Regions from separate parts of the Pseudoduganella sp. GCM10020061 genome, predicted to be linked through region 1. Evidence: predicted binding sites of a transcription regulator. Region 1 holds the regulator's gene; each other region holds the start of a gene.
The links. Region 1 encodes sigma-54, which starts transcription at its own class of promoters, with help from an activator protein. Its sites were predicted from a motif close to TGGCANGNAANCTGCTTT; they were not measured.
Positions count from the first base shown of each region.

Region 2: the regulator sigma-54 is predicted to act here: its motif matches at 4,518-4,535, upstream of ACFSQR_RS13190 (TorF family putative porin).
Region 3: the regulator sigma-54 is predicted to act here: its motif matches at 1,534-1,551, upstream of ACFSQR_RS05395 (formate/nitrite transporter family protein).

Region 1 covers NZ_JBHUJS010000001.1:694,458-701,205, reverse strand. Annotated here, with positions in the region: gene rapZ (RNase adapter RapZ) at 1-85, shown strand, start outside; gene ACFSQR_RS03130 (enoyl-CoA hydratase/isomerase family protein) at 107-1,177, opposite strand; gene hpf (ribosome hibernation-promoting factor, HPF/YfiA family) at 1,296-1,646, opposite strand; gene ACFSQR_RS03120 (RNA polymerase factor sigma-54) at 1,728-3,197, opposite strand; gene lptB (LPS export ABC transporter ATP-binding protein) at 3,210-3,968, opposite strand; gene lptA (lipopolysaccharide transport periplasmic protein LptA) at 3,968-4,567, opposite strand; gene lptC (LPS export ABC transporter periplasmic protein LptC) at 4,586-5,185, opposite strand; gene ACFSQR_RS03100 (KdsC family phosphatase) at 5,188-5,721, opposite strand; gene ACFSQR_RS03095 (SIS domain-containing protein) at 5,721-6,719, opposite strand.
Region 2 covers NZ_JBHUJS010000010.1:25,500-32,247, reverse strand. Annotated here, with positions in the region: gene gshA (glutamate--cysteine ligase) at 1-1,234, opposite strand, end outside; gene ACFSQR_RS13205 (zf-TFIIB domain-containing protein) at 1,482-1,826, shown strand; gene ACFSQR_RS13200 (ammonium transporter) at 1,855-3,363, opposite strand; gene ACFSQR_RS13195 (P-II family nitrogen regulator) at 3,375-3,713, opposite strand; gene ACFSQR_RS13190 (TorF family putative porin) at 3,726-4,457, opposite strand; gene ACFSQR_RS13185 (accessory factor UbiK family protein) at 4,629-4,877, shown strand; gene ACFSQR_RS13180 (ATP-binding protein) at 4,888-6,748, shown strand, end outside.
Region 3 covers NZ_JBHUJS010000002.1:338,620-345,367, reverse strand. Annotated here, with positions in the region: gene ACFSQR_RS05400 (amidohydrolase) at 1-487, opposite strand, end outside; gene ACFSQR_RS05395 (formate/nitrite transporter family protein) at 594-1,415, opposite strand; gene ACFSQR_RS05390 (4'-phosphopantetheinyl transferase family protein) at 1,603-2,235, shown strand; gene ACFSQR_RS05385 (flavodoxin family protein) at 2,266-3,336, opposite strand; gene ACFSQR_RS05380 (hypothetical protein) at 3,535-4,044, shown strand; gene ACFSQR_RS05375 (hypothetical protein) at 4,132-4,440, shown strand; gene ACFSQR_RS05370 (DNA topoisomerase IB) at 4,510-5,610, opposite strand; gene ACFSQR_RS05365 (porin) at 5,830-6,748, shown strand, end outside.

The sequences.
Region 1 (6,748 bases):
CCGCTCGGTGTACATGGCCGAGCGGCTGGCTAAGCACTTCTCATCGACGGAGCGGGTGCTGCTGCGCCACCGCGAGCAGTCCTGAGGGGGGCGGCCCCCTCCCATCTCAGAGGTGGCGGAGGGGATGGGCCCAGGTAGGCCAGGCGGGCTCGAAGAAGCGATCCACCATCTCGTCGGTCACCGAATCGAGCGACGGCGGATTCCATACCGGCTGGTTGTCCTTGTCGATCACGAGCGCACGCACACCCTCCAGCACTTCGCCATGCTCGAAGTTGCGGCGCACGAGGTTGCGCTCCATGCGCAGGCAGTCGGCCACGTCCAGCGATGCGCCGCGCTTCAGCAGTTCGAAGGTTACGCGCATCATCAATGGCGAACGCTGGCGCATCGCGCCCAGCGCTTTCTGCGCGAACGGGCTGGCATCCTGCTCCAGCGAGTCCATGATGGCCTGCACCGACGCCAGCGAGAAGTGGCGGTCGATGGTGGCGCGCTCCGCCTCCAGCTGCGACGCACCGGCAGCGGCGCCGAACGATGCAATCACCTCGCGCACCCTGCTTCCATCCGCCGCAGCCAGCGCCGCCTTCAGTTCCGCCATGCGCTCGCCTGGCACGAACACGTCCGCCAGGTCCAGGTAGATGGAATCGGCCGCGCCGACGGTAAGTCCCGTCAGGCCAAGGTAGTTGCCCAGCGCGCCCGCCGCACGCGAGAGGAAGTAGCTGCCGCCCACATCCGGGAACAGGCCGATGTTCACCTCCGGCATGGCCATTTTCGTGCGTTCCGTGACGACGCGCACGCGTGCCTGCGGGCCGGCCTGCGCTATGCCCATGCCGCCGCCCATCACCACGCCATCCATCAGTGCGACGTAGGGCTTTTCGTAGTAGTGGATCAGGTGATTCAGCGCGTATTCTTCGGTGAAGAAGTCTTCCAGCAGCGCCGAGCCGCCCATCGGCGTGGCCTTGCCGGCTTCGAAGAAGAAGCGGATGTCGCCGCCCGCGCACAGCGCCTTCTCGCTGCTCGAACCCAGCACCACGGCCTGCACGCCGGGGTCGGCCTGCCACTGCAACAGCACGTCGGTCAGCGCGCGCACCATGTCGAGCGACAGCGAATTGAGGGCCTTGGGGCGGTCGAGCGTGATGAAGCCGATGCCGTTGGAGACGCGGGTCTGGACGTATTCAGTCATGGCGTGTAGTCGAAAAGGAAAGCGCTATTCTAGCGCAGCCCCACATTGAAAAAGGCACCCGGGGGTGCCTTCGGGAGCGCTCACGGCGCCCCATGCGCGGATGTTGTTATTCTGGTTTTCAGGCCGCGGACCTCTCGCCTTCCGGGATGTACTTGATGGACTCGTTATTGTGGTCCTGCACCCGGTCCTTATGCTTCATCACTTGCCTGTCCAGCTTATCCATCAAGGTGTCGATCGCTGCGTACAGGTCCTGCGCCTGGCTTTCCACGTGCACGGTCTTGCCGGACATGCGCAGGTTGACCTCCGCCTTCTGGCGTTTTTCCTTTTCGGTGAGGTTGTCGACGGAGAGGATGACGGCGATGTCGATCACATGATCGAAATGTCTGGTGATTCGCTCGAGCTTGCTTTGAACGTAGTCACGGATGGCGGAAGTTACTTCGAGATGGTGTCCACTGATGGTGAGATTCATACACACTCCTTGAAAGTTCACTTGCTCGTTCGTGCGCCCGGTGCGTAGAGGAACGCCCTGCTTACAGCTGCTACAGAGACTTTACAAAGATTTGCGCAGGCTGACGGGTGGGATCTTGAGTGCTTCGCGGTACTTGGCAACGGTGCGCCGCGCGATGACCATGCCCTGCTCCCCCAGCATCTCCGCAATCTTACTGTCGGATAAAGGATTTTTCGGGTCTTCTGCTCCCGTCAGTTGCACGATCAGAGCACGTATCGCCGTGGAGGAGGCTTCACCGCCTGCCTCGGTGGCGACATGGCTACCGAAGAAATATTTCAACTCAAACATGCCGTGCGGTGTCAGCATGAATTTCTGCGTTGTGACACGAGAAATAGTGCTCTCGTGTAAACCTAGTGTATCAGCTATTTCACGCAACACAAGGGGACGCATGGCGACCGCACCGTGCGAGAAAAAGTTCTTCTGCCGCTCCACGATGGCCTGCGCAACGCGCAGGATCGTATCGAAGCGCTGGCGCATGTTCTTGATCAGCCAGCGCGCCTCCTGGAGCTGCGCACCCATCTGCGCCTCGCCCTTGGCCTGCTTGAGCATGCTCGCGTAGACCTGGTTGATGCGCAGGCGCGGCATGACGTCCGGATTCAGTGTGACCGACCACCCGCCCTTGGCGCGCCGCACGATCACGTCCGGTACGACATAGTCTGACGCATCCGCGGCAAACGCGGCGCCCGGATGAGGATTGCACTGGCGGATGACGGCCTGCGCCTCGCGCAGGTCTTCGTCGTCGCAATCGAGGGCTTTTTTCAGCTTGCCGAAATCGCGCTGCGCGAACCAGGCCAGGTGCTGTTCGACGATCGTCAACGCCATGCGCCGCGTGACCATCGGCACGCGCTCCATGCGGCGGATCTGCAGCGCCAGGCATTCGGACGCACTGCGCGCGCCCACGCCAGGCGGATCGAAACTCTGCAGCAGCGCGAGCGCGGTGCGCAGTTCGCAGATGTCGATGTCCGCTTCCTGCGGGAGGCGCGCATGGATGTCCTCCAGCGCTTCGTCCAGGTAGCCATTGTCGTCGAGCGCATCGACGACCAGCTCCACCAGGACGCGGTCGCGCCCTTCCGGCACCGTCACGCGCGCCTGCTCCAGCAGGTGTTCGCGCAGCGTGGTCGCGCACGCTTCGAGCTGCATGCGTCCGTCGTCGTCCTCGGGGGCCTTGCCGCGCCCCGCGTCGCCCCAGTCGTCGCCGGAACTGTCGCTGTCGGCGGGCGCTTCGTAATCGTCGCCGGCGCCTTCCTGCGAGGCTTCCTGCCGCTCTCCCTGCGGCTCGCTGTTTTCCGTGGCGGTGGACGGCGTGCTGCTGGCAATGGCGCCATCGGCCAGCAGGCGCACCGAATGGTCGAGCGGATCGTCGAGGCGCTCGAGCAGGGGATTGTCGGCCAGCGCCTGCTCGAGCTCCTGGTGCAGCTCGAGCGTGGACAACTGCAGCAGGCGAATGGACTGCTGCAGTTGCGGCGTGAGCGCGAGATGCTGCGAAGTGCGCAGCTGCAGGCTTTGTTTCATGCGGCGGCGAGCTTACATGCGGAAGTGTTCACCCAGGTAGACGCGGCGTACCGACTCGTTCGAGATGATGTCGTCGGGACGACCCGACGCCAATACCGAACCCTGGTTGATGATATACGCCCGGTCGCAGATGCCAAGCGTTTCGCGCACATTGTGGTCGGTGATGAGCACTCCGATGCCGCGCTCCTTGAGGAATCGCACAATTCGTTGAATTTCAATGACCGCAATCGGGTCCACGCCGGCGAACGGCTCGTCCAGCAGCACGAAGCGCGGATTGGTCGCCAGCGCGCGTGCGATTTCGACCCGGCGGCGCTCGCCGCCGGACAGGGACAGCGCCGGATTCTCGCGCAGCTTTTCGATCTGCAATTCCGCCAGCAGGGTGTCGAGCCGCTCGTCGATGGCGTCGCCCTTGAGAGGCTTGCCGTGTTCGTCCTTCTGCAGTTCCAGCACGGCGCGGATGTTCTCCTCCACCGTGAGCTTGCGGAACACCGACGCTTCCTGCGGCAGGTAGGACAGGCCGAGCGTGGCGCGGCGGTGGATCGGCAGGCTGGAGATGTCCACGCCCGCCACTTCGATCGTTCCCGCGTCCGACGGCACCAGGCCGACGATCATGTAGAACGAGGTCGTCTTGCCGGCGCCGTTCGGGCCGAGCAGGCCGACCACTTCGCCGCATTCCACCTGCAGCGACACGTCGTGCACGACCATGCGCTTGCCGTAGGATTTCTGCAGGCCGCGTGCAATCAGGGTGCAGCCGCTGTTTTGTTCATCCATTACTTTTTATCCTGTGCTGCTGGCTGGGCCGGCTGGGCCGCCGGTGCCGGTTGCGCCGGCTGTGCCGCTTGCGTTTTGCGCGGCGCCAGGATCAGCGTTACGCGGCCCTTGCCGGGCTTGTTCTCGCCGCTGGCGTCGTTACGCACTGCGAAGACTTCCTTGCGGCTGTCGTAGGAAATGTATTCGCCATTGACCTCGTCGGTCACGCGCTTGCCGTCCAGCTGCGTAATGTTCGCTTTCGAGAACAGCTTGGCGACTTCGGTACGCTGGTCGTACTCGATGCGTTCGGCGCGGCCCTCGACCCACAGGTCGGCGCCGCCGTCGCGCTTCTGGCGGAAGGTGGCCAGCTTGCCGTTACCGCCGACCAGTGTGGCGATCTGCCAGCCGTCCGGCGTCTCGCGCACGGTCGCGCGTTCCGAGCGCATGACCAGGGTGCCGCGCTGCAGCTCGACGCTGCCGGTCAGCACGTGCGACTGGGTCACGTCGTCGAAGTCCGCCGTCTCGGCCGTGATGGTGGTCGGCTTGTTCGAGTCCGCCTTCTCGGCCCACGCCGCGGTCGCGAAGAGGCAAAGGCTGGCGATGATCAGGTGTCGTTTCATGGGCGAATTCCCGTTCTGTTAGGGTTCATGTGCAGGCAGTTCGATGCGTGCCTTGTTGATCTTGACCTGGCGGGTGGCGTTGTTGGCGCTCATGCCGACTCCGCGCACCACGGTGGCGCCGCTGGTCATCACCACCGGCAGCGCCGTTTGCATCTGGTCCTCGTCCACCAGCACCGTCAGCGCCTCGGTGCGCATCGTCATCGGCTTGGCGGTCGGCGATGCGGCGCGGCGGATGTCCACGTTACCGGACAGTTCCACCGTGTTGTTGACGTGGTCCAGGCGCGCGGTCTTCGAGTTGATGTACATCGGCGGCTTGCCGGGCGCGAAGCTTTGCAGCGCGGGCGACTCCACCGTCGAACTGTCGGTCAGCGGCAGGTGCGTCATGCGCGCGCCCGAGATGATGTAGCGCGGCGTGCCGTCCGGGGACATGCGCACTGCGCTGAAATTCTCGACGATGTAGTCCGGCTCGCCCTTGTGCGCGTCCGACAGCATCTCCATGTCTTGCACGTGCATCAGCTGGACCAGGTAGAAGCTGCCCAGCGCCAGCGCCAGGCACACGCCGAAGATGGCGCCGAAGCGCCACCGGTGTGCTGTCCGTTTCCTGTACTGGCGCGCCATGCTTATGCGAAGTACTGCGCGAGTGCGGATTCGTACGTGCCCTGCGCGCGCATCAGCATGTCGCACACTTCACGCACGGCGCCGCGCCCGCCCGGGTTTTTCGTCACGTAGTGCACGCGCTCCTGCACTTCCGGATGGCCGGTCGGCACGGTCACGGCAAAGCCCACCTGCAGCAGCAGCGGCAGGTCGATCACGTCGTCGCCGATATAGCCGCACTGCTCGCGCGTGGCGCCGGTTTCTTCCAGCAGCTTGGCGAAGGCGATGCGCTTGTCGTGGATGCCCTGGTACACGTGCTTGATGCCCAGGTCGTGCGCGCGCCTGACCACGATCGGCGAGTTGCGCGCGCTGATGATCGCGGTGGCCACGCCGGTCTTGTTCAGCAGCTGGATGCCGAGGCCGTCCAGCACATAGAAGGTCTTGGTGATTTCGCCGTCGGCCGCGTAGGTCAGGCTGCCGTCGGTCAGCACGCCGTCCACGTCGAAGATCATGACCTTGACGTTGGCGGCGCGGTTGGTGGCGTCGGTCGGGCGCACCATCAGATCACCTTGGCGCGGGTGAGGTCGTGGATGTGCAGCGCGCCGACCAGCTTGTCGTCGGCGTCGGTCACCAGCATCTGGTTGATGCGGAATTCTTCCATGATCGCGACGGCATCGACCGCCAGCTGGTCCGGGTGCACGCGGCGCGGATTCGCGTGCATCACGTCGCGGATCATCACCTTGGTAAAGTCCTGGGTGCGCTCCAGCATGCGGCGCAGGTCGCCGTCGGTGAACACGCCGACCGGGCGGCCGTCGCCATCGACGATGGCGGTCATGCCCATGCCCTTCTGCGTGATTTCCATCAGCGCGTCCTGCAGGCGCGCGTCCAGGCCGACCTTCGGCACCGCGTCGCCACTGCGCATCACGTCGCGCACATGGGTCAGCAGGCGGCGGCCCAGCGCACCGCCCGGGTGCGAGCGCGCGAAGTCTTCTTCCTTGAAGCCGCGTGCGTCCAGCAGCGCCACGGCAATCGCGTCGCCCAGCGCCAGCGTCACGGTGGTGCTGGCGGTTGGCGCCAGGTTGAGCGGGCAGGCCTCCTTGGCTACCGAGATGTCCAGGTGGACGTCAGCCAGCTTGCCCAGGCCGGAATTCGGATTGCCGGTCATCGAGATCAGCGGCGCGCCCATGCGCTTGATGATGCCGACGATCGACAGCAGCTCGGCCGCCTCGCCGGAGTACGAGATTGCAATGAAGGCATCGTTTTCGGTGATCATGCCCAGGTCGCCGTGCGCGGCTTCGGCCGGGTGCACGAACATGGCCGGGGTGCCGGTCGAGGCCAGCGTCGCCGCGATCTTGCGCGCGATATGGCCGGACTTGCCGATCCCGGAGATGACCACGCGGCCGCTGCAGCCCAGCAGCAGCTGCACCGCGCGGGCGACGGAATGGTCGGTGTCGAGGCGCGCGTTGAGCGCGGCGATCGCATCGGCTTCGATCGTCAGCGTCTCGCGCGCCAGTTGCATTGCACGCGTTATCGCGCTGTCATCAAAAGCTTTCTGCATTGTTTTTTCATCGGTTACACTCATGGCAG
Region 2 (6,748 bases), on a different contig from region 1:
GCGCCACCACGCCGTATACGTAGAAGCGGTTCGGGGCGGCGGTTCCCGGCTGGGCCTTGAGGTCCGGCACCGCATGCTGCTGCGCGAACGCCAGCGGCACGAACTTGGAGCCGGGCGCATTCAGGTTCTGGTCCACGCCCTTCTCCGCGTGGATGCGGTAGAAGCCGCCCACCACGTAGCGGTCGATCATGTACACCACCGGCTCGGCCACCGCGTCCTCGATGCTCTCGAAGGTCGGCACCCCTTCCTGCACGATCATCTCCGACACGGGGGCGCCGCCCTTCAGGCGCGGCATCGCGGCGCGGCGCGCGGCCAGGTCGCGGATCTCGCTGGCGTCGCGGATGGTCCAGATGCCGGTGCCGCAGGTGCCCTGCTCGGGCTTGACGATCACGAACGGCTTGAGCTCGCGCATGCCGTATTCCTTGTACTTCTTCTTGATCTTGGAGAGCACCTGCGAGACGCTGTCGGCCAGGCATTCGACGCCGTCGTTCTCCTCCAGGTTCACGTTCGCGCACTGGGCGTGGAAGGGATTGATCATCCACGGGTCCACGCCGATCAGCTTGCCGAACTTCTTGGCCACCTCGTCATAGGCGGTGAAGTGGTTGCTCTTGCGGCGAATCGCCCAGCCGGCGTGCAGGGCCGGGAGCACCGCCTGCTCGTGCAGGTTTTCCAGGATCGGCGGGATGCCGACCGACAGGTCGTTGTTCAGCAGGATGGTGCACGGATCGAAGTCGGCCAGGCCGAGGCGGCGGCCGTTGGGCGAGCGCACCAGCGGCTCGACCACCAGCATGTTCCCGTCAGGCAGCGCCAGCGGCGTCGGCTGGGTGATCTCCGGGTCGAGCGAGCCGAAACGCACGTGCAGGCCGGTCTGGCGGAAGATCTGCATCAGGCGGGCCAGGTTCTGCAGGTAGGACGCGCCGCAGGGACGGGTTTCCGGGATCACCAGCAGGTTGCGCGCATCGGGGCAGTACTTGTCGATCGCGGCCATCGCCGCCTGCACCGCCAGCGGCAGCATCTCGGTGGCCAGGTGGTGGAATCCGCCCGGGAACAGGTTGGTGTCCACCGGCGCCAGCTTGAAACCGGCGTTGCGCAGGTCAACCGAGGCGTAGAACGGCGGGGTATGTTCCTGCCACTCGAGGCGGAACCAGCGTTCGATGGCCGGCGTGGCTTCGAGGATTTTCTTTTCCAGGTCGAGCAACGGGCCGGTCAGGGCCGTGGCGAGATGGGGAACCATGCAGTTGCGTCCTTAGGGTCTGTCAGTTATCAAACACACATATCGGGCCGGATTGGTCGATTAAAAGGCCTCAGTGCAATCATTTCGGTTCATCCCCACCCACCGGCATGATACCAGCCCGGAAATGGGGACAGACCCCATTTTTCGGAAATGGGGTCTGTCCCCATTTCTGGGTCTGTCCCCATTTCTGGCCTAGAATGAATGGCAACGCCGGCACGTGGCCGGCGACCGCTTCAAGGAGATAAGAATGGAATGCCCAGTCTGCAAGAACGTGCAGCTTCTGATGTCCGACCGCCAGGGCATCGAAATCGACTATTGCCCGAACTGCCGCGGGGTCTGGCTCGACCGCGGTGAGCTGGACAAGATCATCGAGCGCTCGATGGGACAGCCCGCCGCCGCGCCGGCCGCGGCAGCGCCGGCGCCGGGAACCGGCTGGGGACACACGCCCCCGCCGCAGACCCCGTACCCGCAGCACCAGCAGGCGCAGCACCAGCCGCCGCAGCACCAGCACGGCTACCCGCATCCGCATCACGGCTATCACAAGAAGAAGAAGCGCGAGGGCTTCCTGGGCGAGCTGTTCGACTTCGATTGACCGGGCGGAGCCGGGGAGCGCGTCCGTATTACGCGTGGTATGCCGACTCGCCATGGCTGGTGATGTCCAGCCCTTCGCGCTCCTCTTCCTCCGGCACGCGCAAGCCCAGCAGCACGTCCGCCACTTTGTAGGCGATGTATGCGACCAGCGCCGACCACACCACCGTGACGCCCACCGCCTTGGCCTGCGTGAGCAGTTGCCCCGCGATCGAGTACTCGGCCGACGCCTGGTTGGCCACGTAGTCGAAGATGCCCTGCCCGCCCAGCCCGGGCGCGGCGAAAACTCCGGTCAGCAGCGCGCCAACGATGCCGCCCACGCCGTGCACGCCGAACACATCGAGCGAATCGTCCGCACCGATCATGCGCTTGAGCCCATTCACGCCCCACAGGCAGGCCAGCCCGCCCACCAGGCCGATCGCCAGCGCCCCGCCCGGCCCGACAAAGCCGCATGCCGGCGTGATCGCGACCAGTCCCGACACGGCGCCCGACGCGGCACCCAGCAGCGAAGGCTTGCCCTTGGCCGTCCATTCGCCGATCACCCACGACACGGTGGCGGCGGCAGTCGCCAGCAGCGTGTTGATGAAGGCCAGCGCCGCGATGTCGTTCGCCTCCAGCGCGGAGCCTGCGTTAAAGCCGAACCAGCCCACCCACAGCAGCGAGGCGCCCACCATGGTCAGCGCCAGTGAATGCGGCGCCATCGATTCGCGTCCGTAACCGATGCGCTTTCCGATGACGACCGAGCCGACCAGGCCTGCGACGGCGGCGTTGATGTGCACCACGGTGCCGCCCGCGAAATCGAGCGCGCCCATCTGCCACAGCCAGCCCGCGCCGTCCGTGGTGGCGGCAAGCGTCGCCGCATCGGTGATCGCATCCGGGCCGGCCCAGAACCACACCATGTGGGCGACCGGCAGGTAGCCGAAGGTGAACCAGAGCGCCGTGAACAGCAGGATCGCCGAAAAGCGTGCGCGCTCGGCGAATGCGCCCACGACCAGGCCGCAGGTGATGGCCGCGAACGCGCCCTGGAACGCGACGAAGATGAACTCGGGGATCACGACGCCCTTGCTGAACGTGGCCGCGTAGCTGAACGCGCCGCTGGCCGGGTCCCAGATCCCGGCCAGGAACAGCCGGTCGAGCGAGCCGATGAAGGGCGAACCGGCGGTGAACGCGAGCGAGTAGCCGTACGCGAACCACAGCACGATCACGACCGAGAAGATCATCAGCACCTGCAGCAGCACCGACACCATGTTCTTGGAACGCACCAGGCCGCCGTAGAACAGCGCCAGCCCGGGGATCGCCATCATGATGACCAGCAGGGTCGAGACGAACATCCAGGCGGTATCGCCCTTGGCCGGGATGGGCTTGACCACGACGGCCTCCTGCGCCGGTGCAGCGGCGGGGGCGGGTGCGACGGTTTGCCCAGCTGCCGCCACCGCATCGGCAGGCGGCGCCGCGCTCGCCGGGCCGGCGCCCTGCAGCGCGAACGCGGCCACCGCCGCCAGAACCAGCATGCGCAGCCAGTACGCGAAATGTGTGCTCATGGATGCTCTCCTCACAGTGCGTCGTTGCCGGTTTCACCAGTGCGGATGCGCACCACGTGCTCGATGTTGGTCACGAAGATCTTGCCGTCGCCGATCTTGCCGGTGCGCGCCGCCTTTTCGATGGTCTCGATGGCCAGCTCGGCCAGGCCGTCGTCCACCGCGGCCTCGATCTTGGTCTTGGGCAGGAAGTCGACGATGTATTCGGCGCCCCGGTACAACTCGGTGTGCCCTTTCTGGCGTCCGAAGCCCTTCACTTCGGTCACGGTAATGCCCTGGACGTTGATGTCCGACAGGGCTTCCCTCACTTCGTCCAGCTTGAACGGCTTGATGATGGCGGTGATGAGTTTCATGCGCGGGGTCTCCTAGAAGGTGGTGGTGGCGGTCAGGACCAGCCCGGTCTTGCCGAGGTTGCGTCCGCCGGGTCCGGTGTAGCTCCCGGTATCGGTGCCGACCACGGAAAGCGAGACCGAAGCGGGCCCGATGGTCTTGGTGAGGCCTGCCCGGTAGTCGTTGTAGCTGAGCGCGCCATGCCCGTTGACGCGCTGGCGGCCGGCGTGCAGGTTCAGCACCAGCCCGCCGCGCAGCGGAAAGCTGGCGCCGAGGTCGAGGTAGCCGCTGTGCTTGCTGTCGGGCGTGCCGAACAGGTTGCTGTACGCATGCGAATACTTGACGGTGACCGGGCCGTAGCCGCCCTGGACGTACACTTCGCGCGTGTTCGGGTTGGTCGCGAGCGCGCTGGACGGGTAGACGTAGGCCAGCACGCCGGCGTCATAGCTGAACCGGCCCACGGTGCCGCGCTTGCCGGCGTAGACATCCATTTCGGTGCGCGACTCGCCGCCCGCATCGGCAATCCAGCGAATGCCGGACAGCCAGGCGCCCACGTACAGGCCGCTTGGGTTGTGCACCAGGTCCGCTCCGCCCTGCAGTGCCGGCCGCAGCCGCGACTGGGAATTGCCGCGATAGCGGTAGTCGCTGGCGAGAGACGCATTGAAACTGAGCTGCGTCGGCGGCGTGTCCTGCGCCATGGCAGGGCTGGCGCACCATCCCGGCACCAGCAATCCCAGCGGTAGCATACGGAGCATCATCGTATTCATCACCTCTCCTTGAGTTTTGATTACAATCGTGGCTGGCATGCGAAAGCATCCACATACCGTTTAGCAGGAGTCGTGCCAGCGCAGTCCGCGCGCGCTCCACAGGGAACGCGGCATCCTGCGACGCACCAAATGAAGGCCGCTGCACCGCAACAGTGCGGCCGAAAGGACACTATGGACATGAACAGCTTCTTCAACGACCTGCAGGGCAAGATCAACCAGGTGATCGAAAACTCGCCCGCCAAGGACATTGAAAAGAACGTCAAGGCGATGATGACCCAGGGCTTCTCCAAGCTCGACCTGGTCACCCGCGAGGAATTCGACATCCAGGCGCAGGTACTGGCCAAGACCCGCTCACGCCTCGAAGCGCTGGAACTGCGCATCGCCGAGCTGGAAGCGCGACTCGCACCCCAAGAGCCGTAACCCCAAGCGCGTGGCAGCCGCCGCCAGTCCGGTGCCAGAGGACGCCCTGTTCGAGGGCGCGGGAGAAGTCCGCGCCCGGTTCCGCCAGGTCGACTGGGCCGGGAGCCCGCTCGGGCCATCCGCCGCATGGCCGGCCGCGCTGCGCAATACCATTTCGCTGATCCTGGGTTCGCGCTTCCCGATGTTCGTGGCGTGGGGCCCGCAGCACCACTTTTTCTATAACGACGCCTACGCGTACCTGCTGACGGACCGCCACCCGGCCGCGCTGGGCGAGCCGCTCCAGCAGGTCTGGCCGGAGCTGTGGCCGCACGTGCGCCCGCTGATCGAGCGCACCTTGCAAGGGGAATCCATCCTTGGCGAAGACGTCAGGCGCACGTTCCGGCGCGCCGACGGCGTCTACGAAAGCACCTTCACCCTCGCCTACTCCCCGGTGCGTGTCGACGACGGCCGGGTGGGCGGGGCCTACTGCGCAATTTTCGAAACCACGGCGCGCCTGAACATCCAGCGGCGCCGCGAATTCCAGCTCGAGCTGGCCGACAGCCTGCGCCTGCTGGACAGCGTGCGCGAAGTCACCGACACCGCGACGGCCATGCTGGCCGGGCACATGCAACTGTCGCGCGCCGAGTATCGCGAGCACCTGCGCCTGGATCGCACCGTGGTGCTGGCCGACGCGCAGGCAGACCCGGCCTGGAGCGGCGAGGATGCGCGCGGACTGATCGCCGTTCCCGCCGGCGACCAGGGTGGCGCCGGCGGCCACGTGCTGCTGGCGTTCGACGACAAGCCGCGCAACTGGACCACCGACGAAGTGGCGCTGCTGCAGGAGGTGGCCGAGCGGGTGCGCAACGCCGTGGACCGCGCCCGCGCGGAAGAGCAGCGCGCCGCCGCCGAGGAACGCCTGCGCGAAGGGATGGGCGCGGCGCGCATGCTGATCTGGGAGTGGGAGCTGGCCAGCGGCAGGGCGAGCTTCTCGGCCAATGCACGCGAAATCCTTGGCACCGATGTGGTGCAGATGTCGGACATCTGGCAATCGCTTCCGGAGCAGGACGTCGAGCGCCTCAAGCGCGCCTACGCCGATGCGATCGAATCCAGCGGGTCGTACCAGGAAGTCATCACCTACCGCCGGCCCGACAACGGTGAAACGATCTGGCTGGACGTGCACGGCAAGGTGCGGCGCGATGCGATGGGCGCGCCGGTGGCCATGCGTGGGGTGACGGTGGACGTGACGGCGCGCATGCGTACCCAGTTCGGCCTGCAGCGCGCCGAAGCGCGCCAGTCGTTCCAGCTGAACCTGACGGACCGCCTGCGCGCGCTGTCCGATACGTCGCGCATCTTCCAGACCACGACGGAACTGGTGGGCCGCCACCTCGGGGTGGCGCGGGTCGTCTGCGGCAACTACGACTGCGAGCAGCAGACCCTCGCCTTCCATTCCAACTACACCGACGGATCGGTGGCCGAGCTGCTCGGCACCTATCCCGCGGCGGCATTCGGGAGCGCGAACTTCGCCACGCTCGAAGCCGGCGCCACCTGGACCAGCGCGGACATGCGCAACGACCCGCGCACGGGCGCGCCGGACGTCTGGCCGACCTTCGAGCAGATCGATGCCCATGCCGCCATCGTGGTGCCGCATACGCGCCACGGCGCCCTGATCGCGTGCCTGATCGTGGCGTCCGCCGAGCCGCGCATCTGGCACCCGGACGACGTGGCGCTGGTCGAGGATGCCGCCGGGCGCATGTGGGCAGCGATCGAACGCGTGCGCGCCGAGGAAGCGCTGATGCTGGCGGACCGCCGCAAGGACCAGTTCCTCGCCATGCTCGCGCACGAACTGCGCAATCCGCTGGCGCCGATCAGCGCCGCCGCCGAGCTGCTCAGGC
Region 3 (6,748 bases), on a different contig from region 1:
GCCCGATCAGCATCAGCGTGCCGGACCAGGACTTTCGGCGCGCTGCCATCTGGCGCGCTGTCCCCACCAGGCTGGTGATGTGGACGTCGTGCCCGCAGGCGTGCATCGTTGGCTGCAGGTTCCCCTCGCGGTCCTTGCCGGTCGCTTTGGATGCGTTCGGCAGGCCGGACTTTTCGAGTACGGGCAGGCCGTCCATGTCGGCGCGCATCATCACCAGCGGGCCGGGGCCGTTCTTCATGATCGCAACGACGCCCGTGCCGCCCACACCTTCGGTCACCTCGAAGCCGGCCGCGCGCAGTTCGGAGGCCAGCCGTGCGGCGGTCTTCACTTCCATGAACGATAGTTCGGGATTGCGGTGGAAGTGGTCGTACAAGCCGGCCAGGTGGCCGCGGTAGTCTTTGGCGATGGCCGCCGACAGGTCCGGCCCGGCGGCGTGGGCGATATGGAAGGGCAGGGCTGCAAGCAGGCCGGCAATCAGCAGTTTCATGTCAGGGTTCCTGGGTATCGGAGCGTGTCGGGGGTGGAGCTGCCACCGCTTTTTTCTCTTTCGGCAACTAATTTACTCCGACTGGCCGCGAATGCGTGATTTTTTTTCAATCCCCGATCAGGCCTGTGCGCCGGTAGATGACGTGGAACACGCCGCCGACGAACAGCGAGCCCCCTGTGAGGTTGCCGAGGATGACGGGGAACAGATTCGACAGGAATCCACCCAGCAGGATCGGCTCGGTGCCGGCGTGGCCCGAGGTCAGCTGGATCAGCATCGCTACCGGGATCAGGTACATGTTCGCGACGCTGTGCTCGAAGCCAGCCGCCACGAACGCGGAGATCGGGAACAGGAGCGCGACCGCTTTGTCGGTCACGCTGCGGCCGGCGATGGCCATCCAGATTCCGATGCACACCAGCGAATTGCACAGCAGGCCGCTGAAGAAGGCCTGGGCGAACGGCAAATTGGTTTTGGCGGCGGCGATCGTAAGGTACTGGGCGGCGACCGCGCCCTGGTTGGCATCGGGATGCCCGGACAGCACCACCAACACCGCGAGGCCCAGTGCGCCGACCAGGTTCCCTGCCAGGACGATGATCCAGCTGCGCAGTAATTCTCGGGTGGTGATCTTCTTTGCGGCCCACGCCATCACCAGCAGGTTATTCCCCGTGAATAGCTCAGCGCCTGCGACGACGACCATGAACAGGCCCAGTGAAAACACGGCTCCGCCGAGCACCTGCCGCGCCGCGAAGCCCAGCCCCGGATCGGAGCGGACCAGCACGTAGTAGAGCGCGCCGAGGCCGATGAACGCCCCGGCCAGCACGGACAGCATCAGCATGGATCCCAGCGGCAGGCGTGCCTTGGTGACGCCAACCGTTTCAATCCGGGCCGTGATCTCAGCCGGCGAGAATGCGTTGAAGCCGAAGACGTCCATGGTCGCGTGGTATGCCGATCGTCCTGTTTTGCCGTTGACGAGGTTAGCGCATTCCCGCCGCGCGCGTTGCCCGCTTGCGGCCGGCCCGGCCTGCCGTCCTTGTCAATTTTTTCACGGACCAGTACTATCCCTGCCATTTACCCTTGGCGCGAACCGCGAGGGTGTCATTACTTGAGTAGGGAGCAGCATGCGGCAGGCGGCGTATGCCACCATCTGGCTGGCGAATGTGGACGGGCTACCGGGCGACCTGGTGCCGGTGTGGGCGGCTGCGCTCACGCCAGGCGAGCAGCAGCGCTACCGGGCGTTCGTGCGCGAGCAGCGCCAACGCCAGTTCGTGGTGGGACGCATGATGCTGCGCCGGGCCGTAGCGCTCGCGGCGGACATTCCGCTGGACGCGATCCAGATCGAGGAACAGTTGGGCAAGGCGCCCGTCATTACGCTGGGCGTGCGGGCGCGCACGCCGTCGTTCAGCATTTCGCACAGCGGGCCGTGGGTGGCGGTGGCCGTCAGCATGGAAAGCGCGGTCGGGCTGGATGTGGAGGTGCCGGACCCGCAACGCGATATCGCGGCGCTGGCGGCCAAGGCGTTTGGCGCGGTGGAAGCCAGCCGCCTGATGGCGTTGCCGGAACTGGAGCGCGCCGCCAGGTTCTACGAAGCATGGTGCCGCGCCGAGGCGCGCTTCAAGCTGGGGCAGGAGTCCGCCACGTGCTATCCGGTCGAACACGATCAGGTGGCCATTGCGCTGTGCGCGGCGCGCGCGCTGGCCGAGCCGCCGGCACTGCGCATTGTCGACTCGCTACCTGAATTCGTCACGGGTTGATCCGCGGGCGGACGCAGGCAGCTCCGGCGTTTATTTGGGGCGCGGCTGCGGCAGGCCGGCGGAGTAATTGGGCAGGGTGCCGGCGCGCAGCGCTTCCACTGCCTTGGCCACCGCACGCGCGACATTGCGCGCTTCTTCCTGTACCGCCTCGTCGCGGTCGAGCGCCTCGTGGCTCTCGGCGTACGACTCGAAGTAGCCGATGTAGCGGTCCAGGCGTGCGGCCGCCCCGGCGTCGATCAATCCCATCCAGTCCAGCCAGTCGGACAGCGCGCGCCGGGTTCCCTCGATGCCGGCGACATCCCCGTGCACGAATACGCCGTACACGCGTCCGGCCAGGTGCTTAGGGTAGGGCCAGCCCTGCAGCTCCAGCGCCTTGGCTTTCTCGGGGTCCTTGCCCTGGGTGGACGTGGGGTCGGGGTTGCCGCCGTCGGCGCACACCAGCCGGTCCATCATCAGTTTCAGGCCGCTGGGCGCTTCGTACCAGTAGACCGGGGTGACGAGGATGACGCCGTGCGCACTCACCCACTTTTCATAGATCTCGTTCATCCAGTCGTTGGTCTGGCGCTCGGCGTAGTTCGGGTAGCAGCTGCAGGGCCAGTGGCATAGCGGCATCGCGGTCGACACGCAGGCCTTGCACGGGTGGATGTGGCGGTCATAGTCGGACACCAGCCGGCTCAGGTCTAGCACATCGACCTCGATGCCGGCCGATTCCAGCGTCTCGCGCAACTGCTCCGTCAGGCGGAAGGTCTTGGAAATCTCGCCGGGGCAGGTGCCGTCGTTGCGGTGTGCGCAGCACACGAGCAGCACGCGCGAACGTGTCGCCGGATCCTTCTGGCGGCGTTCGGCTTCGATCAGGCGGTCGTGCGCGGCTTTCCATTCGGTGGACAGGTCGTAGTCGGGATCGGCGAAGCCCGGGCCGGCCTTTTCGGTGGCGGGCGGCTTGCGGCCATCGACATAGTTCTTCCACGCGATTTCCTCGACCTGGGCCAGGGCGTCGCGCACGCTGTCGTATTCGTGCTGGACGTAGTTGGCCTGGAAGCGCAGGTGGAACTCCTGGCGGTCGATCTTGCCTTCGAACTGGCCCTTGCGCACGGTCGTCATTGCTTCGCTCCCCAACATGGTTCGGCTGTGAGGATGGCATGTCGCGCCGGCCGGGTCTGTGCTGGGACGAACAGAAGAGGGGGGTATGCACTCCTTGTCGGCCAGGCGGCACATACTCGCCCATCAGGACAGCCCCTTGCAGGGTAAGGGCATATACTCCCCCTGGGTATATGGAGCAAACAAAAAACAGGACGTTCGATGAAGTTATTCAACTTCTTTTTTTCGGGCGCGCATGCGCTGGTGGCGGTCCTGTTCCTGGGCATCGCAGTGATGTTGGGCGTGATCGCGGTCGATACCGCGCTGTCGGCGTTGGGGCAGTCGCTCAAGGAAGGCGCCGACCGCGCCATCGAGGCAACCGGGCTGCTGGCGGTCGCGCTGGTGGTGCTGCAGATCGCGCAGACGGTGACGGAAGAAGAGGTCATCCGCGATGCGACGGTCAGTGCACCGACGCGCGCGCGGCGCTATCTCTCGCGCTTCCTGGTGGTGACGGTGGTCGCGCTGTCGATCGAAGGGCTGATCGCGACCTTCAAGGCGATCCACGAGGATGCGCACCTGCTGCCGCACGCCGCGGCGATCCTGGTGTCGACGGGACTCCTGCTGGCCGGTTGGGGCGTGTTCATCCACTTCAACCGGGAAGCCGAAGATGTCGAGCCGGAGGCGATGAAGCGCGCCAAGGCGGAAGACAAAAAGCTGGAGCAGAACTTCTAGGCGCCCGGTTGCAGCGCGGCAAAGACGTGTCGCCGGATGAGGGCTTTGTTTATGATCGCAACAGGAACATCTACCCAGGAGAACGCCATGCCCCCAGCCGAGCCACTGCATCCGGAAGACCTTGACCGCAAGAAGATCGAGCGCGAAATTCCGACCCATCCGCCCGAAGTCGCGCCGGGCGACGAGAAGAAGATCGTCGGCGATGACGACGTCGTGCATGTGAATGACTATAATGCGCCGCCGCCGGACGGGGCCAGCAAGTCAACCGGCGAGCCGCTGGACGCGGTCGGCGGACCAGGACTGGGCTTGCCGCCGGACGAGCAGGGCGAGGCAGCGGCGCGGCGCGACCGCGACGTGCGTTCCGAAGCCGAGCCGTCGCGCCCCGACGGCAAGTAAGCATTCAAAGAGGGGGACTGCCCGCACAAGTGCGTAACGCGGCAGTCCCGTCCCCGGCAGTCCCTTGCATCAGCTGGCAGGTCTGGTCGCGGCCTGCAGGCGCACTTCAAGCAGGGCGAGGACTGCGGCTTCTTCCGGTTCGAGCGACGGCAAGCCTTCGATCAGTTCCTGTTCCGCCCGCGCGCGCAAGGCTTCCAGCATGGTGCCGTCCATATACGATTCGATGATGGCCGGGTGCACGTAGCACTTGCGGCAGATCGACGGCGTATTGCCCAGCTTCTCGGCCACCGACTCGATGGCGCGCACGATGTTCTTCTTGGCCTGCGCATCCGAATCGAACTTCTCGAATTCCTGCAACGCCAGCGCCGCCAGCACGGTCCCCGCCCAGGTGCGAAAGTCCTTGGCGGTGTAGTCCTCGCCGCTGATCGTGCGCAGGTAGTCGTTCACGTCGCTGGAACCGACCGCGTGCCGGTTGCCCTCCGCATCCACATACTGGAACAGGTCCTGTCCCGGCAGTTCGCGCGTGCGCGCAATGATCCGCGCCAGCCTGCGGTCTTCCACCTTGACGCTGTGGTACACGCCGCTCTTGCCGCGGAAGCGGAACTCCACTTCGCTCCCGTCGATGTGCACGTGGCGGTTGCGCAGCGTGGTCAGGCCGAATGATTTATTGCTGCGCGCGTATTCCTCGTTCCCGATGCGCATCATGGTGGCCTGCAGCAGGTAGACGATGGTGGCCAGCACCTTCTCGCGCGGCAGCCCGGGCAGGCGCAGGGCCTTGTCGACCTCGTGCCGGATCCGGGGCAGCGCCTTGCCAAAGCTGAGCATGCGTTCGTACTTGACCTCGTCGCGCACGCTGCGCCAGCGGGCGTGGTAGCGATACTGCTTGCGCCCGCGCGCGTCGCGTCCCGTTGCCTGCAGGTGGCCGTTGGCGTGCGGGCAGATCCAGACGTCCGTCCACGCAGGCGGGATCGCCAGCTTGCGGATCCGGTCGAGCGTGGACTCGTCCCTGACCGCCTTGCCATCCGCATCGACGTAACTGAACCCCTTGGTGCGCGCCGGCTTGCGCGAGATTCCCGGCGCGGCGTCGCTGACATAACGCAGCCCTGCTGCGCGCGCGGCGGCGACCGGTTCTGCCGCGAGCGGCGCGGTGATGCTGTCTTCGCGTTTCATGCCGTTCCTGTGGGAGGCTGCGCACCGCCTGTGCAGGCATGTGTGCGTGTTGTGTTGTCGCAAGCTTAGAGCGAAGCGGGCCGGATTTGCGTTAGTTGCTTAACCGTTCACGCTTTTTTGTCGAGTCACCGCTTCGTAATGTGGGCTATTTGACAGAACGGAAAACGTGTTCGGGAGATAAAACGAATATGTATAAGAATGCATAAGCGAGGTTGCGTAATGAAAACGGTCAACGTTGCGCTTGCTGTGCTCACTGTAGCGGCATCAGCGGGCGCCTCCGCTCAAAATTCGGTCACGCTCTATGGCGTGGCCGACGCAGGACTCGTCGCAGAACGTGGTTGTGTCAACGATTGCCCGTCCACCAAGGTCAGCAGCGGGATCGCCACCACGTCGCACATTGGCGTGCGCGGCTCCGAGCAGATTTCCGAGAACCTGAATGCCGTGTTCGGGCTGGAAGCTGGCATCCAGCTCGATACCGGCAGGCGCGAGGACGAGGACCGCCTGTTCAACCGCCAGGCCTACGTGGGATTGTCAGGGAACTTCGGTAGCCTGACGCTGGGACGCCAGTTCGCACTGGACTATTTGGCCCTCCGGGACGTGGGCGACCCGTTCAAGGGCGGCATGGCGGGCACCGCGACCAACCTCATTGGCTACCTGGACAAGCAGACCGACGACAGCATCCGTTTCGAACGCACGCGCAAAGGCATCTTTACCGCCGCCAGCTATACGGTGCGCGAACGCTATGGCGATGTGCGCGGCAACCGCAACTGGGGCATTTCGCTCGGCATCCAGCGCGGGCCGCTCACTATCCGCGCGGCTCACCAGAAGCGCAACGCTACCAGCACGGAAACCATCATGCCGGCGGGCAAGCGCTACGACTCGCGGCATTCGATCATTGCCGCCAACCTGCGGGTGGGACCGGCGATCGCCTACACGGCGTTCGGCATCAGTCGCGGCTACGGCAACGCCACGCTGTGGAATCCGACCAATCCGTTCAGCGCGGCGGTGGCCACCACGCCATCGACCGACAGCCGCGAGGTGCTGGTCGGGCTGGCGGTGCCGTCCGGCCCGACCACGTGGCTGGTCTCCTTCATCCGCAAGAACGACAGGGAATTCGCAAACAACGACGCGGACCAGG